DNA from 3 places in the Pantoea sp. AS142 genome. Region 2 is predicted to be linked to each of the others. Evidence: predicted binding sites of a transcription regulator. Region 2 holds the regulator's gene; each other region holds the start of a gene.
The links. Region 2 encodes LexA, which represses DNA repair genes until DNA is damaged. Its sites were predicted from a motif close to TNCTGTATGTACATACAGNA; they were not measured.
Positions count from the first base shown of each region.

Region 1: the regulator LexA is predicted to act here: its motif matches at 2,060-2,079, upstream of WFO64_RS04635 (metal-dependent hydrolase).
Region 3: the regulator LexA is predicted to act here: its motif matches at 2,072-2,091, upstream of dinB (DNA polymerase IV).

Region 1 is NZ_JBBCMO010000001.1:922,725-927,858, forward strand. Features, by position in the region: gene WFO64_RS04630 (L-cystine transporter) at 1-1,295, opposite strand, end outside; gene WFO64_RS04635 (metal-dependent hydrolase) at 1,447-2,037, opposite strand; gene kduD (2-dehydro-3-deoxy-D-gluconate 5-dehydrogenase KduD) at 2,178-2,939, opposite strand; gene kduI (5-dehydro-4-deoxy-D-glucuronate isomerase) at 2,956-3,792, opposite strand; gene hxpB (hexitol phosphatase HxpB) at 3,968-4,636, opposite strand; gene WFO64_RS04655 (YniB family protein) at 4,783-5,134, shown strand, end outside.
Region 2 is NZ_JBBCMO010000004.1:276,986-282,119, forward strand. Features, by position in the region: gene WFO64_RS10720 (CsbD family protein) at 1-70, opposite strand, end outside; gene dinF (MATE family efflux transporter DinF) at 227-1,549, opposite strand; gene lexA (transcriptional repressor LexA) at 1,650-2,264, opposite strand; gene WFO64_RS10735 (diacylglycerol kinase) at 2,370-2,738, opposite strand; gene plsB (glycerol-3-phosphate 1-O-acyltransferase PlsB) at 2,867-5,134, shown strand, end outside.
Region 3 is NZ_JBBCMO010000001.1:31,809-36,942, forward strand. Features, by position in the region: gene lpcA (D-sedoheptulose 7-phosphate isomerase) at 1-322, shown strand, start outside; gene WFO64_RS00185 (class II glutamine amidotransferase) at 374-1,141, shown strand; gene dpaA (peptidoglycan meso-diaminopimelic acid protein amidase) at 1,112-1,858, opposite strand; gene dinB (DNA polymerase IV) at 2,103-3,158, shown strand; gene WFO64_RS00200 (sugar ABC transporter substrate-binding protein) at 3,195-4,262, opposite strand; gene WFO64_RS00205 (ABC transporter permease) at 4,288-5,134, opposite strand, start outside.

The sequences.
Region 1 (5,134 bases), on a different contig from region 2:
CCGTTAACGTTCAGTGCAGTACGCCCCATATCAATCAGTGGTTCAATCGAAATTAGCAGTGCCACCAGGGTGACTGGCAGCCCCATCGCAGGCAGTACAATCAGCGCGGCAAAGGTCGCACCACCGCCGACACCAGCAACGCCAGCCGAACTCAGCGTCACTATCCCGACTAGCGTCGCAATCCACAGCGGGTCAAACGGGTTGATGCCGACCGTTGGTGCAACCATCACTGCCAGCATGGTCGGATAGAGACCGGCACAGCCATTCTGGCCGATAGTGGCACCAAAGGAGGCTGAGAAGCTGGCAATCGATTCCGGCACGCCAAGACGACGGGTCTGGGTCTCGACGCTCAGCGGAATACTGGCCGCGCTAGAGCGACTGGTGAAGGCGAAGGTGATAACCGGCCACACTTTACGAAAGAAGCGCAACGGGTTGATGCCGTTCACCGATAGCAGCAGGGCATGGGCACCAAACATGATCGCCAGACCGAGGTAAGAAGCGACCACAAAGCTGCCCAGCTTAATGATGTCCTGCAGGTTAGAACCGGCAACGACTTTGGTCATCAGCGCCAGTACACCGTAGGGCGTCAGCTTCATTACTAAACGAACCAGCTTCATTACCCACAACTGCAGCGTATCGATCGCTACCAGCACGCGCTGCCCTTTAACTTCATCATCTTTCAGCAACTGCAGTGCAGCTACACCCAGGAAGGCGGCAAAAATCACCACGCTGATAATTGAGGTTGGATTAGCTCCGGTCAGATCGGCAAACGGGTTTTTCGGGATAAAGGAGAGCACCAGTTGTGGCACGCTCAGGTCAGACACTTTACCGACGTAGTTGCTCTGGATAGCACTGAGCCTCGCGGTCTCCTGCACGCCCTGTACCAGTCCTTCCGCGCTCAGACCAAACAGGCCAGTGACGAAAACACCTACCAGCGCCGAGAGAGCGGTGGTAAATAGCAGTACGCCAATGGTCAGTATGCTAATTTTCCCCAGCGATGAGGCGTTATGCAGACGGGCGACCGCGCTCAGAATGGAAACAAATACCAGCGGCATGACTACCATCTGCAGCAGTTGGACATAGCCATTACCGACGATGTTAAACCAGCTAATCGACTCTTTTACTACTGCGCTGTTTTCACCGTAGATCAACTGCAAAACCAGGCCGAACAGCACGCCAGTCACCAGACCGGTCAGCACTTTTTTCGACAGGCTCCAGTTCTGACGACTGAAGCGGGAGAGCAATACCAGCAGCACCACAAAAGCCACGATATTAAGTGTAAGAGGAAGGTTCATGCTGAAACTCCAGAGTAATGCGGCCTTCCATCTGGGGAAGGCCGCATAATGTTAATCACGAATTAAGACAGCGGGAATGGTAACAGCAGGCGGAGAGGGGGCCTTATATCCAAATGGTATGTTTTATAACTTAATGGCGCCTTACGCTGTTTTATTGCGCATTATGACTGGAAATCAATCTCCCTACGCCATTTTGTAGCGTATCAAACAGTTGAGACGGCCAGCCATTGGCACCAAAAGAGGGCATTCCCACCGGAAACCACAACGCATATCCCACCAATCCCAGACACAGTGCCCGCTCAAGTTGGTTGCCTTTCTGGCTGCGCAGAATCGGCAGGCGGAAGCGCCACCGGCAAGGCCATAGCAGCGGAACTCCGGCTGGCGTCAGCATATCGGCCACAATATGGCTGAGATAGCCCAGCGTCAGACCCTGCAGAACATCAGCAGGTATTGGCGACGATTGGGGCAGGTTTACCTGAAAAAGCCACAAACCGGCGGCGACCGCCAGCAAACTGTGGGTAAAGCCCCGATGGCCGAATGCACGCGCAATAGGATGAGAGATCCAGCGCAATCGCTGTCCCAGCAGAGATTTAGGGTGATCGATGTCGGGCAATAGACATGTCAGTAGGGCTGAGGGAACAAGATGCCACCAGTCGGCCTGCGCCAGCACCGGTGTTAGCTCAGCACGCTTAGCAAAAATAGCGCTGGCAATGGCAAAAATGATGTGGCCTTCGCCCGTCATGATAGGACCTGGTTACAAAGAAAACTGTCGATGCATCCAGTATAGGGATTTATCCAGTAAATGAGAACATGTGACGCTGTAACGAAGCATGAATTTTATTAACAGGGCGGACAGCGATCAACCACTGTCCGCCAGAACGATTAACGCGCCAGCCAGCCACCATCCACGGCCAGGGTGTAACCATTGATATAGTCAGACGCGGAAGAAGCCAGAAAGACCACAGGACCCATCATGTCATCAGGCACGCCCCAGCGTCCGGCTGGAATACGGCCGAGGATCTCTTCACTGCGGGCCTCATCATTGCGAAGCTGTTCAGTATTGTTGGTGGCCATGTAGCCGGGGGCAATGGCATTGACGTTAATGCCATGTTTTGCCCACTCGTTGGCCATCAGACGAGTCAGTCCCATCACGGCACTTTTCGACGCCGTATAAGAGGGCACCCGAATACCACCCTGAAAGGAAAGCATGGAGGCGATATTAATGATCTTGCCGCCGTTACCCTGCGCGATAAACTGTCGGGCAACCTGCTGAGACAGGAAAAACAGGCTCTTGCTATTGAGATTCATCACGTCATCCCAGTCCTGCTCGCTGAAATTCAGTGCGTCCTCACGCCGGATTATTCCGGCATTGTTAACCAGAATGTCTATTTTACCTGCAGCAGCCAGCGCCTGTTCAACCACAGAGGCCACCACACTAGTCTGCATCAGATTGGCCTGCACTGGCCAGAAGCGGCGACCCAGCGCCTCAACTTTGCATTGAGTATCCTCCGGGCCATCACGGTTAACGCCGACGATATCACAGCCCGCCTGAGCCAGACCCAGCGCCATGCCTTGCCCTAAACCGGTGTTACACCCAGTCACCAGCGCCACTTTTCCTTCCAGGTTAAACGTATTGAGTACCATGATATTTCTCCTCTGCTCAGCGCAGTTCACTGATTTTGACGTGGTCCATGTCATCAAAGACCTGATTCTCACCCACCATGCCCCAGATAAAGGTGTAACGCTGTGTGCCGACACCGGCGTGAATTGACCAGCTGGGTGAGATGACCGCCTGCTCGTTGTGTACCAGCAGATGGCGGGTTTGCTGTGGTTTTCCCATCATGTGGAAGACGGTGCTCTCTTCACTCATATCGAAGTAGAAGTAGACTTCCATGCGGCGTTCGTGGGTGTGGCAGGGCATGGTGTTCCACAGGCTACCTTCATCCAGTCGGGTTAAGCCCATGGTGAGCTGGCAGGTGGGCAACACATCCGGCACGATGAATTTGTTAATGGTGCGTCGATTAGAGGTTGCGGCATCTCCCAGCGTCGCGGTGGCCGCCTCCTGCAGTGTGATCTTTTTGTCCGGGAAGGTGCTGTGTGCTGGCGCACTGTTGTAATAAAATTTTGCGGGCTGCGCCGGGTTCAGACTGTGGAACAGCAGGTTGCGCGCACCTTTGCCGATGTAGAGCGCTTCTTCGTGCCCTATTTCCCACGGTTTACTGTCAACCTCTACCAGACCCGGACCACCAATATTGATCATACCCAGCTCACGGCGTTCGAGAAAATAAGTGACGCCCAGCTGTTTTCCCATCTCATCACCGAGAGTGACCGGGTTATTCACCGGCATAACGCCGCCAATGATAATACGGTCGATATGGCTGTAAGTCAGGGTGTAATTATCGGGGGTAAAGATATTTTCAATCAGGAACTCGCGGCGCAATGCGTCAGTATCAAGTCGTTTAGCGTGCTCGCTATGAATGCTTTGGCGAACGTCCATCTCAGGCCTCTCTGCAGAACAGGTTATTCATGCCCCGAATGGGGAACGCTTTGGGCATATTAGGCAGAGCGGGAGGGGAATTCAATAAAAATGAAACGTTGTTTTACTTTTTTGTGGCCAGATCAAGCAACAGGTGCAAGGGGAAGAAAATAGCCCGCTGTGGGCGGGCTGTTTATTATCCCTGTAGATGCTGCAGGCCGAGCTGTGTCAGATTGTCCAGCCGGACATCCGCCAACGCCCAGCGGGGATCGTCACGGTGTTCAGCGGCGGGCACCACAATAGATCGCATACGCGCAGCTTTGGTGGCGATCATGCCGTTAAACGAATCTTCCAGCGTGACACAGTGGAGTGGATCAATCGCCAGGCTGGCGGCAGCGTTGAGATAGACCTGCGGATGGGGCTTGCTGTAGGGCAGGGCTTCTGCTGAAGCCAGTACATCGAAATAGGTGCGCAGATTGAAAATCTCCAGCACCTGTTCCAGCATCATTAGCGGCGATGCTGAAGCAAGGCCGATTTTCACCCCCTGATCCCGGCACAGTTGGAGCGCCGTTTTGACGCCTGGCAGCAGTGGCCGCGTCTGATCGACCAGCGTCATGGCACGCTTAATAATGCGCTCGGTGACCTCTTGCTGAGAGGGGCCCTGCCAGGGCAGCGTTTCGTACCACATCCGCACAGTCTGATCGATACGCAGACCCAGGGTGTCGGGCATTTCACTGCGACGTGAAAGGTCTACATCCAGCGTTGAAAAGATATCCAGCTCAGCCTGATTCCACAGAGGTTCGGAATCGATCAGTAAGCCATCCATATCAAACAGGGCGGCAAGGACAGGACGGTGATAGGGCATCAGGGGGGCTCCTTATAAAGTGGTTTTTACCTTAACATGATTCTCTGCAGGCTTACTCTCTGCCCGACCAGTCACGCTTTATTTGGGAAATTTCACGGTTGGCAGGTAGACTGACGACAAATTGGATTCCGGGTTCAGGAGATATTATGACCTATCAACAGGCTGGCCGTATTGCCATCCTTAAACGCGTGGCGGGCTGGGTGCTCTTTTTAGTGGCGCTGTTGTCGACCATTATTTCGGTATTAAGCTTTATGTTTAAGCACAGCGAGAAGCAGCCAGGCATTGATGCTGTCATGCTCGATTTCGTCCATGTCATCGTCGATATGCTTCGCTTCAACACGCCGTTCCTGAATGTCTTCTGGCATAACTCGCCGGTACCGGAATTTAACGGTCAGATGAACCTGGGTTTCTGGCTGATCTACATTCTGATTTTTGTCGGGCTGGCGCTGGAGTCGTCAGGCGCGCGGATGGGACGTCAGTCGCGTCACGTTAAAGAGG
Region 2 (5,134 bases):
GCTTGCCCCATTTCTCTTTCATTTTGCCTTTGAACTGCTTCCAGTTGCCGCTGGCTTCGTCTTTATTCATGGCAGACCTCCAATCCTCGGGTTTAATGATTATCTTGCTACTTAACAAAATAACGGTATAAAGCGCTGGCTAACTGCGCTGGATAGAGTTAATTGTAGTATCCAATTTCACACCCATAGAATAATACAGAATAATCCGTATCAGTCTGCAGCAGCATCAGGCATCAAACCAGCTGTTCTGACGCCAGTGCTTACGCCAGATAAGCCACAGCGACAGGCCGCGCAGCGCCAGGAAAACCGTTACCGCCAGCCACAGACCGTGGTTACCCAGTAGCGGTACGCTGAGCAGCGTCAGAAAGTATCCTGCCGCTGCCACGACCATGCTATTGCGCATCTCGCGTCCGCGCGTCGCCCCAATGAACATCCCGTCCAGCAGATAACACCAGACGCCGATCAGCGGCATGATCATCTGCCAGACCAGATAGCGATCAGCTGTCTGCTGGAGTGACTGAAGAGAGGTCAGTAGGGTAACGATCTGCGGGCCACAAATGGCATAGACCAGCGAGAAAAACAGCGCCACTACTACCGCCTGACGACAGGCAGAGTGCCAGACGCGCAGCAGTTTGCTGCCATCATTTGCGCCATGCGCTTCGCCCGCAAAAGCCTCAACCGCGTAGGCAAACCCATCAAGCGCGTAGGCGGTAAAAGTAATGAACATCAGTAATACCGCGTTAACCGCCACCACATCCGGACCCAGCCGTGCGCCCAGCATGGTCAGCGAGGCGAAACAAAGCTGCAGCATCAAAGAACGCAGCATAATATCCCGGTTCAATCGCAGCAGCCGGCCGCTGTCAACGCGCCAGCTTTGCTTCAGCAGGCTGAGGGTAATACCGCGCAGTTTTAATACCCGGCAGACCATGATGCTGCCGACACCCAGCGTGATGTACTCCGCCAGCGCCGTAGCGGTTGCCGCGCCTGCGACACCCCACTGCAGACCCATTACCAGCCAGAGATCGAGCACGATATTAACCAGATTGCCCACCACCAGCAGGATTACTGGCGCGCGCGCATACTGCACGCCCAGCAGCCAGCCCAGAATAACCAGGTTTGCCAGCGTAGCAGGCGCACTGAGCCAGCGAATCTGAATAAACAGCGCCGCCTGTTCAAGTACATCGGGGTTGCCGCCAACCAGATGGGAGGCCAGCTGAATAATCGGATAACGCAAAGCGATGAAGAGTACGCCCGCCAGTAGCGCAATAATCAGCGGCTGGATCAGCGCGCGTGCCAGCGCCGTTTTATCACCGGCGCCAAATGCCTGCGCCGTAAGGCCAGTGGTACTCATCCGCAGAAAAAGCAGCAGCATAAAGAGGAAACTGGTCACCGTGGTCCCGACCGCAACCCCGCCAAGATAGACAGGGCTGTCGAGATGACCAATAACCGCAGTATCGACCACCCCCAGTAAGGGAACGGTGATATTTGAAAGGATCATTGGCAGCGCAAGCTGCCAGAGATTTTTATCGGTTGCCGTGATGAAGCCCATTCGCCGTTCCGTGCTCAGTGTCGCTGCGCAAAAGAGGCAGCGACAAAATTAGGGCAGACAGAATAGCATCAGAGAAGACGAATGCACGCTGGCATAAGAATCAGAGCCACTCGCCGTTGCGTACCACACCAACGGCCAGACCCTCGATGGTCAGTGATTGCGCACGGGTATCAACCACAATCGGGTCAAAATCACTGTTTTCAGGCAACAGATGAACGATAGCGCCCTGTTTTTTCCAGCGTTTAACGGTGACTTCATCATCGATGCGGGCAACCACAACCTGGCCGTTACGCACATCCTGGGTTTTATGCACCGCAAGCAGATCGCCATCCATAATCCCGATATCTTTCATCGACATTCCGCTGACACGCAGCAGGAAGTCAGCCGAAGGCTTAAACAGGCCCGGATCGACCTTGTAGTGGGTTTCAATATGTTCCTGCGCCATGATCGGCTCACCGGCAGCAACCCGGCCAATCAGCGGTAGCCCTTCTGAGGCTTCTTCTTCCATTAACAGACGAATGCCGCGCGATGCACCGGAAACAATCTCAATGACGCCTTTGCGCGCCAGCGCTTTCAGATGCTCTTCTGCCGCATTCGGCGAGCGGAAGCCAAGCTGCGCGGCAATCTCTGCCCGCGTAGGCGGCATGCCCGTTGAAGAAATATGGTCGCGAATCAGGTCATAGACCTGCTGCTGCCTGCTGGTTAATGCTTTCATCCCGCCCCCTGGTTGTTTATACAGTCGCTGTGAGTATATACAGGTATTGGCGAAATGGAAACCGATTGTCAGGGAAAACGCGTCCTCAGACGCGTTGTGGAAGGCTTATCGCAAATGTGTCCAGAGCAGCGCGATCCAGACAAAGAGAGCCAGTAAGATGCTGATCAGTACCGCCGCCGAGCCCATGTCTTTTGCCCGGCCCGCCAGCGGATGATGTTCCTGACCGATGCGATCGACCACCGCTTCAATGGCGCTATTGAGGATTTCGACAATGACCACCAGCACCACCGACCCAATCATGAGGATGCGGGAGACCACATCGACATCCAGCCAGCACGCAATAATAATAGCGGCCAGCGCGGCCAGTGCTTCCTGGCGAAACGCCGCTTCATGTTGCCAGGCGGCACGCAGTCCCTGCCAGGAGTAACCTGCGGCTTTTACTATTCTGATAAGTCCGGTGGCATTATTTGCCATGATGTGGGAACCCTTTCATCGGATTGACGTCAATGTCTGGGCTGCGTGCAATTGGCACCACCACAGATCTTCGCTGCGCTTTCTGGTATGCTTGCGGCGCTTTGCTAACAAGAGGCTTCATGTTGTCTATGTCAGGTTGGCGTAAACTCTATTACAAATTGCTTAATTTACCACTCTCCTTTTTGGTAAAAAGTAAGGCCATTCCGGCCGATCCCGTGTCTGAACATGGTCTGGATCCGACCCGACCTATTATGTATGTGTTGCCTTACGATTCGAAGGCTGACTTACTAACTTTACGCGCACAGTGCCTGCGGCATCATCTGCCCGACCCGCTCACGCCGCTGGAGATTGATGGTTCACTGCTGCCACGCCACGTGTTTATCCACGATGGTCCTCGCGTATTTCCCTATTTTGTGCCCAGCGTTGAATCAGTGAAAATCTTTCACGATTACCTCGACCTGCATCGCAATAATCCTACGCTGGATATTCAGATGCTGCCGGTCACCGTGATGTTTGGCCGCGCACCAGGACGTGAAGTTCAGGGCGAAGCAACGCCACACCTGCGGGTGTTGAACGGGGTGCAGAAGTTCTTTGCGGTAATCTGGCATGGGCGAGACAGTTTTGTCCGCTTCTCGCCTACCGTGTCGCTACGCCGCATGGCAACGGAACATGGTACGGATAAGTCGATCGCTCAGAAGCTGGCCCGCGTGGCACGCATCCATTTTGCCCGTCAGAGAATGGCAGCGATTGGCCCGCGTTTGCCGGCACGTCAGGATCTGTTTAATCGTCTGCTGCAATCCAAAGCGATTGAAAAAGCAGTTGAAGATGAAGCACGCAGCAAAAAAATCTCTCATGAGAAAGCGCAGCAGAATGCCGTCGAGATGATGGAGGAGATTGCCGCAAACTTCTCCTACGAAGCGATTCGCGTCACCGACCGTGTGATGGGCTGGCTCTGGAGTCGTCTCTATCAGGGCATCAACGTCAATGGCGGCGAAAAAGTTCGCCAGCTGGCGCAGGATGGCCACGAAATTGTCTATGTGCCGTGCCATCGCAGCCACATGGATTATCTGCTGCTCTCCTATGTGCTCTATCATCAGGGGCTGGTGCCGCCGCACATCGCAGCCGGTATCAATCTCAACTTCTGGCCAGCTGGCCCGATTTTCCGTCGCCTGGGCGCTTTCTTTATTCGTCGTACCTTTAAAGGCAACAAGCTCTATGCCACGGTGTTCCGCGAATATCTCGGTGAGCTGTTCACCCGGGGCTATTCGGTTGAGTACTTTGTCGAAGGAGGCCGTTCACGTACCGGGCGCCTGCTGGATCCTAAAACCGGCACGTTAGCCATGACGCTTCAGGCGATGCTGCGCGGCGGAAATCGCCCGATCACGCTGGTGCCGATCTACATCGGCTATGAGCACGTGATGGAAGTGGGCACTTACGCCAAAGAATTGCGCGGCGCGGCTAAAGAGAAAGAGGGCTTCATGCAGATGGTGCGCGGCTTACGCAAGCTGCGCAATCTCGGACAAGGTTACGTAAACTTTGGTGAACCCCTGCCGCTGGTCAACTATCTCAACAAGCGGGTACCGGAATGGCGCGACGCGATCGATCCGATTGAGCCGCAGCGTCCAAACTGGTTAACGCCGACCGTCAATGATATCGCCGCCAGCCTGATGGTGCGGATCAATGAAGCGGGCGCAGCCAACGCCATGAACCTCTGTGTCACAGCGCTGCTTGCGTCACGTCAGCGCTCACTAACCCGTGAACAGCTGATTGAACAACTGGAGTGCTATACCCAGTTGCTGCGCAATGTGCCTTATTCGCCCAATGCGACCGTACCCGATCTCTCAGCGGAAGCGCTGCTGGATCACGCTATGGGTATGAATAAGTTTGAGAGTGAAAAGGATAGTATTGGCGACATCATCATTCTGCCGCGTGAGCAGGCGGTGCTGATGACCTACTATCGCAACAATATTCATCACATGCTTGTGATGCCGGCGCTGATTGCCGCCATTGTTCAGCAGCATCAGACGCTGAGCGAAGCTGAACTGCTGCGCCAGGTGAGCCTGATTTACCCGATGCTGAAGAGTGAGCTTTTTCTGCGCTGGCAGACTGATGAACTGCCACAACTGCTGACTGAACTGAGTCAGGAGCTGGCGCGTCAGGGCCTGATTTCGCTCGAAGCGGGTGAGTTGCGCTTTACCGCTGCGCGCTATCGCACGCTACAACTGCTGGCAGCCGGTGTGCGTGAAACGTTGCAGCGCTATGCCATTACGTTCTCCATCCTCAGTGCCAAGCCGACGATTAACCGTGGCACGCTTGAGAAAGAGAGCCGGACCCTGGCACAGCGTTTGTCGGTGCTGCACGGTATTAATGCACCGGAGTTCTTCGACAAAGCGGTT
Region 3 (5,134 bases), on a different contig from region 2:
CCATCTCTCCTGCGTCAGTAATGACTTTGGCTATGACTATGTCTTTTCCCGTTATGTGGAAGCGGTAGGGCGTCCGGGCGATGTGCTGCTGGGCCTTTCTACTTCCGGTAACTCTGCCAATATCATTAAAGCGATTGAAGCTGCTCGCGCTCAGGGGATGAAAGTGATCACCCTGACCGGTAAAGATGGCGGTAAGATGGCAGGCAGTGCCGACATCGAAATCCGGGTGCCGCACTTTGGTTATGCCGATCGCATTCAGGAGATCCACATTAAAGTGATCCACATCCTGATGCTGCTGGTCGAAAAAGAGATGGTGAAGTAATTGCGCTGGCCTCCCGCCTGACGGGAGGCCGCTTAATCTAAGGTGGTGGCTATGTGCGAATTGCTCGGGATGAGCGCCAATGTTCCCACGGATATCTGTTTCAGCTTTACCGGACTGGTTCAGCGTGGCGGTGGAACCGGGCCTCACAAAGATGGCTGGGGCATTACCTTTTACGAAGATAAAGGTTGTCGTACGTTTAAAGATCCGCTGCCGAGCTTTAATTCGCCGATTGCGCGTCTGGTACAGGAGTATCCGATCAAATCGCATTCGGTGGTGGCGCATATCCGCCAGGCGAATCGTGGACAGGTGTCGCTGGAAAATACCCACCCGTTTACCCGCGAGCTGTGGGGCCGTCACTGGACCTATGCGCACAACGGCCAGCTTAAGGGCTATCGTCAGCTGGAGACCGGCACATTCCGGCCGGTGGGCGAAACGGACAGCGAGAAGGCGTTCTGCTGGATCCTTCATCAGCTGGCGACGCGCTATCCGCGCACGCCGGGCAACTGGCCAGCAGTGTTTCGCTTTATCGGGGAGCTGGCCGGCACGTTGCGGCAGAAGGGGGTGTTTAACATGCTGCTGTCAGACGGCCGTTATCTGATGGCCTTTTGCTCTACCAATCTGTTCTGGATCACCCGCCGGGCACCGTTTGGCCGGGCGCAGTTACTGGATCAGGATGTGGAGGTCGATTTTCAGCAGCACACCACGCCGCATGACGTGGTGACGGTGATTGCTACGCAGCCACTGACGGCCAACGAAACCTGGCAGCGGATTGTGCCAGGTGAATGGGCGCTATTCTGCCTTGGAGAGCGCCAGGAATGAGCGGGAAGCGGCTTCGGGACTGGCTAAAACGGGTGCCGGGCTGCTGTTCATCACGTATTTACCGCTGGCGACATTGACCATCGGCGGCTGATGATATTTAGCAAAGTAAGCGTATCCCGGTTGTAGCTGCTGCCAGAAACTGGCATCGCTGGAGTAGCGATGACGCTGCATGTTGCTGTCGGTCATGCGGAATGGATAGATGCTAATGCTGATATCCTGCTGGCCGTTACGCAGCGCGGCATTCACATACGTAAAAATCTCATCCATATAGGCGTTAGTCATGGCATAGCAGCCAATCGACTTACAGTCGCCATGAATCATCAGGTAATTGCCGCTGTAGCCCTGATTACGGTCGTACTGATTCGGAAAACCAATATTGATCGCGCGATAAAACCGGCTGTCCGGTTTCAGCTGATTCAGCTTCACGTTGTAAAAACCTTCCGGGCTTTTGAAATCGCCTTCACGGCGTTTCGGGCCGAGGCCGCCAGAAAAGTTACAGATGCGGTAGGTATCCAACAGGCGGTATTCGTTACCGATTTTGCCGTAGAGTTCAAGCGTACGTTCTTCCTTGAAGATCTGGATATAGACCGGGGTACCGAGTAACTGCTTTTTTAATTCTTTACTGACCGGTGCCGCTGTCTGAACGGGTTCGGGTGTCATTGCCATGCTGAGGGCTGGCAGTAAAATCATCGCAAACAGGAGTGCGATTTTGCCCATGCTGTGTCTACCTTGAGATGAAGAGAACATGACGCAAAATGTGCGTCTCTGTTTGCATTATCGGAACAGTCCGCTACCGCAGCGCAACATTAAACATTGTCTGTTTTTTTAGCAAGACGGCGTCAGCCAAATTCGCGATTTACTGAAGGATATTCGGTCAGAAATTTGTAAACTTTAATCGCCAGCGCGACAAATATTGCAGTTACCCCAGACAACTGTATACTTATCCAGTGCTGGAGGGGGTATGCGTAAAATCATTCATGTCGATATGGACTGCTTCTATGCCGCGGTGGAGATGCGTGATAATCCCCAACTGCGCGACATCCCGATCGCCATTGGTGGCAGCCGCGAACGTCGCGGCGTGATCAGCACCGCCAACTATCCGGCCCGAAAATTTGGCGTGCGCAGCGCGATGCCAACCGGTATGGCCCTCAAGTTATGCCCGCATTTGCGCCTGCTGCCCGGGCGCTTCGATGCCTATAAAGAAGCTTCCGCGCAGATCCGCGACATCTTTACGCGCTACACGCCGCTGATTGAGCCGCTCTCCCTTGATGAAGCCTATCTGGATGTCACCGACAGCCCGCACTGTCATGGCTCTGCCACGCTGATGGCGCAGGCGATCCGTGCCACCATCTACCGTGAAACCGGGCTTACCGCCTCAGCCGGAATCGCCCCGATTAAGTTTCTGGCGAAAATCGCCTCGGACCTGAATAAGCCGGACGGGCAGTATGTGATAACCCCGCCGGAGATGTCCGCTTTTCTGCTGGCCCTGCCGCTGGCGAAGATCCCTGGCGTCGGCAAGGTTTCGGCCAAAAAGCTCGAGGAGATGGGGCTGGTAACTTGTGGCGACGTGCAGAAGGCGGACTTAGCGCAACTGCTGAAGCGCTTTGGTAAGTTTGGCCGGGTGCTGTGGGAGCGCAGCCACGGCATTGATGAACGTGGCGTGATTGTGGAGCGTGAGCGTAAATCGCTGGGGGTTGAACGCACCCTGGCGGAAGATATCAGCGACTGGGATGCCTGCCTGGAGATTATCGATTTTCTCTATGCCGAACTGGATCGACGGCTGACGCAAATCCGGCCTGACAGGCAGGTAGCGCGCCAGGGCGTCAAACTGAAGTTCAGTGATTTTCAGCAGACGACCCAGGAGCATATCTGGCCGGTGCTGAATAAAGAGGACATGATTGCCATCGCCCGTAAAACCTGGGATGAGCGTCGTGCCGGGCGTGGCGTGCGGCTGGTGGGATTGCATGTCACCCTGGTTGATCCCCAGCTTGAGCGTCAGTTACTGCTGGGTTTGTAATCGTCAACCTTACCAATCGGTAAGGCTGACGCCGGGTTATTTCTTATACTTCGCCGCCAGGGTAGCAAACCACGGCGCGACGAAATCCTCATTGCTGCCCCAGCCCGGAATGATCTTGTTCAGCGACGCGACGTTCACCGCGCCAGGCTGGCTGCTGAGCTGCTGCTGAGAGATCGACGCCGCTTTAAACTGGTAGGTGGCTGGCGTCTCTTCACCGGCAATCTTCTTCGCCACCAGACGCATATTTACCGCGCCAATGGTTTTAGGATCGACCGCCACCGTCTGCACCCACGGGCTGTTTTTCTCGCGCATCAGCTGCAAATCCTGGTTCGAGACGTCGATGCTGTAGAGCTTGATCTCGGTCCGGCCATTCTCCTGCAGAGCTTTATAAGCGCCCTGGCTGAAGGCATCCCAGGCGCCCCAGATGGCGTCGATTTTGCCTTTCGGGTATTTCGCCAGAATTGCGCCAATTTTATTGGCGGTGTCGCCCTGAACGTCAGTAGAAACCGCGCCAATCGACTCCAGCTGATGAATGCCCGGATTCTCTTTCAGCAGTTTTTCATATACCACCTGACGGCGCTCCATCGGCGGGAAACCGGCGACCCACAATTTAACAATGTTCGCCTTGCCGTTGAAATCATGAATGAGCTGGCCCAGTGACAGCTGCGCCAGCGAAGCATCATCCTGCGCGGTGACGGTAACGCCCGTAATCGGGCTATCCACCGGCGTATCAAACACTGACAGTTTGATGCCTGCATCGGCAATGCGCTTTACCAGCCCGCTGGCGTAGGGCGCTTTACCGTGCGACAGCACAATGCCGTCATATTTCTGGCTGATCGCCTGATTCACGAAATCCTGGAAGCGCGCATCGTCGCCGTTGCTCAGGAAGGTACTGACCTTGAAGCCAAGCTGACGACCCTGTTGAATGGCGCCGGCGACAAACTGCGTGGTGTTGTCATCGGAACCCAGATTGCGGATCACCGCAATACGGATTGGCCCGTCATGACTGGCGATAGCCGATGGCACCGGGGTGACGGTTTCCGCGAAGGCGGCGCTGGCATTCAGCAGGCTCAGGGCCAGCAGCGAGAGTGTTATTTTTTGCATTGTTATCAACTCCGGTAAACGCGCCTCAGCGGCGCTGGATGTAGGTGATCGCCAGTGCTAAAGCCAGCACCAGCCCTTTTATAATGTCCATGGCGTAATAGGGAACGGAGAGCATCACCAGACCGTTTTGCAGCACGCCGAGGATCACCGCACCGACCAGCGTGCCCAGCGCATTCGGCTTGCCGGAGCCCGCCAGTGAGAAGCCGATCCACGCCGCAGCGACCGCGTCCATCAGATAGCCGCTCCCGGCATTCACCTGCGATGAACCGATACGCGAGGCAAGCAGGATACCGCCCAGGCCGGCCAGCAGTGAGGCGACCACATAAGCCAGCACCCGGTAGCGGGTGGTACGGATGCCGGAGAGGCGCGCCGCTTCCGGATTACCGCCCAGCGCATACATTCGGCGACCATGTTTGGTCAGCGACAGCGCCAGCTGCGCGGCGACGGTCACCACCAGCATAATGATCACAATGGTCGGCACCTGACCGAGCAGGCCAAACGTCGTCGGAATGGTGCCTTCCGCCATATCACCGCTCGGCAGCACCATGTTCTCGGTGATCGACCCGCCAAAGCTGTAGGTCATCGCCACCCCCTGAATGACAAACAGTGTCGCCAGCGTTGCCAGCATGTCGGGGATGCGCAGGATCACAATCAGAAAGGCGTTAAACAGCCCGACCAGGGTGCAGAGCGCCAGGGTGATCAGGATCGCGGTGGTGGTGCCGAAGCCGTACCAGACAAACAGCGAAATCACCAGCGCATTGGCCAGCGAGGCGGTCGAGCCGACCGACAGATCAAAGCCGCCAACAGTCAGCGAGATCGACACGCCGATCGCAATCACCGTGACAATGGCAATGGAGCGCAGAATATTGATG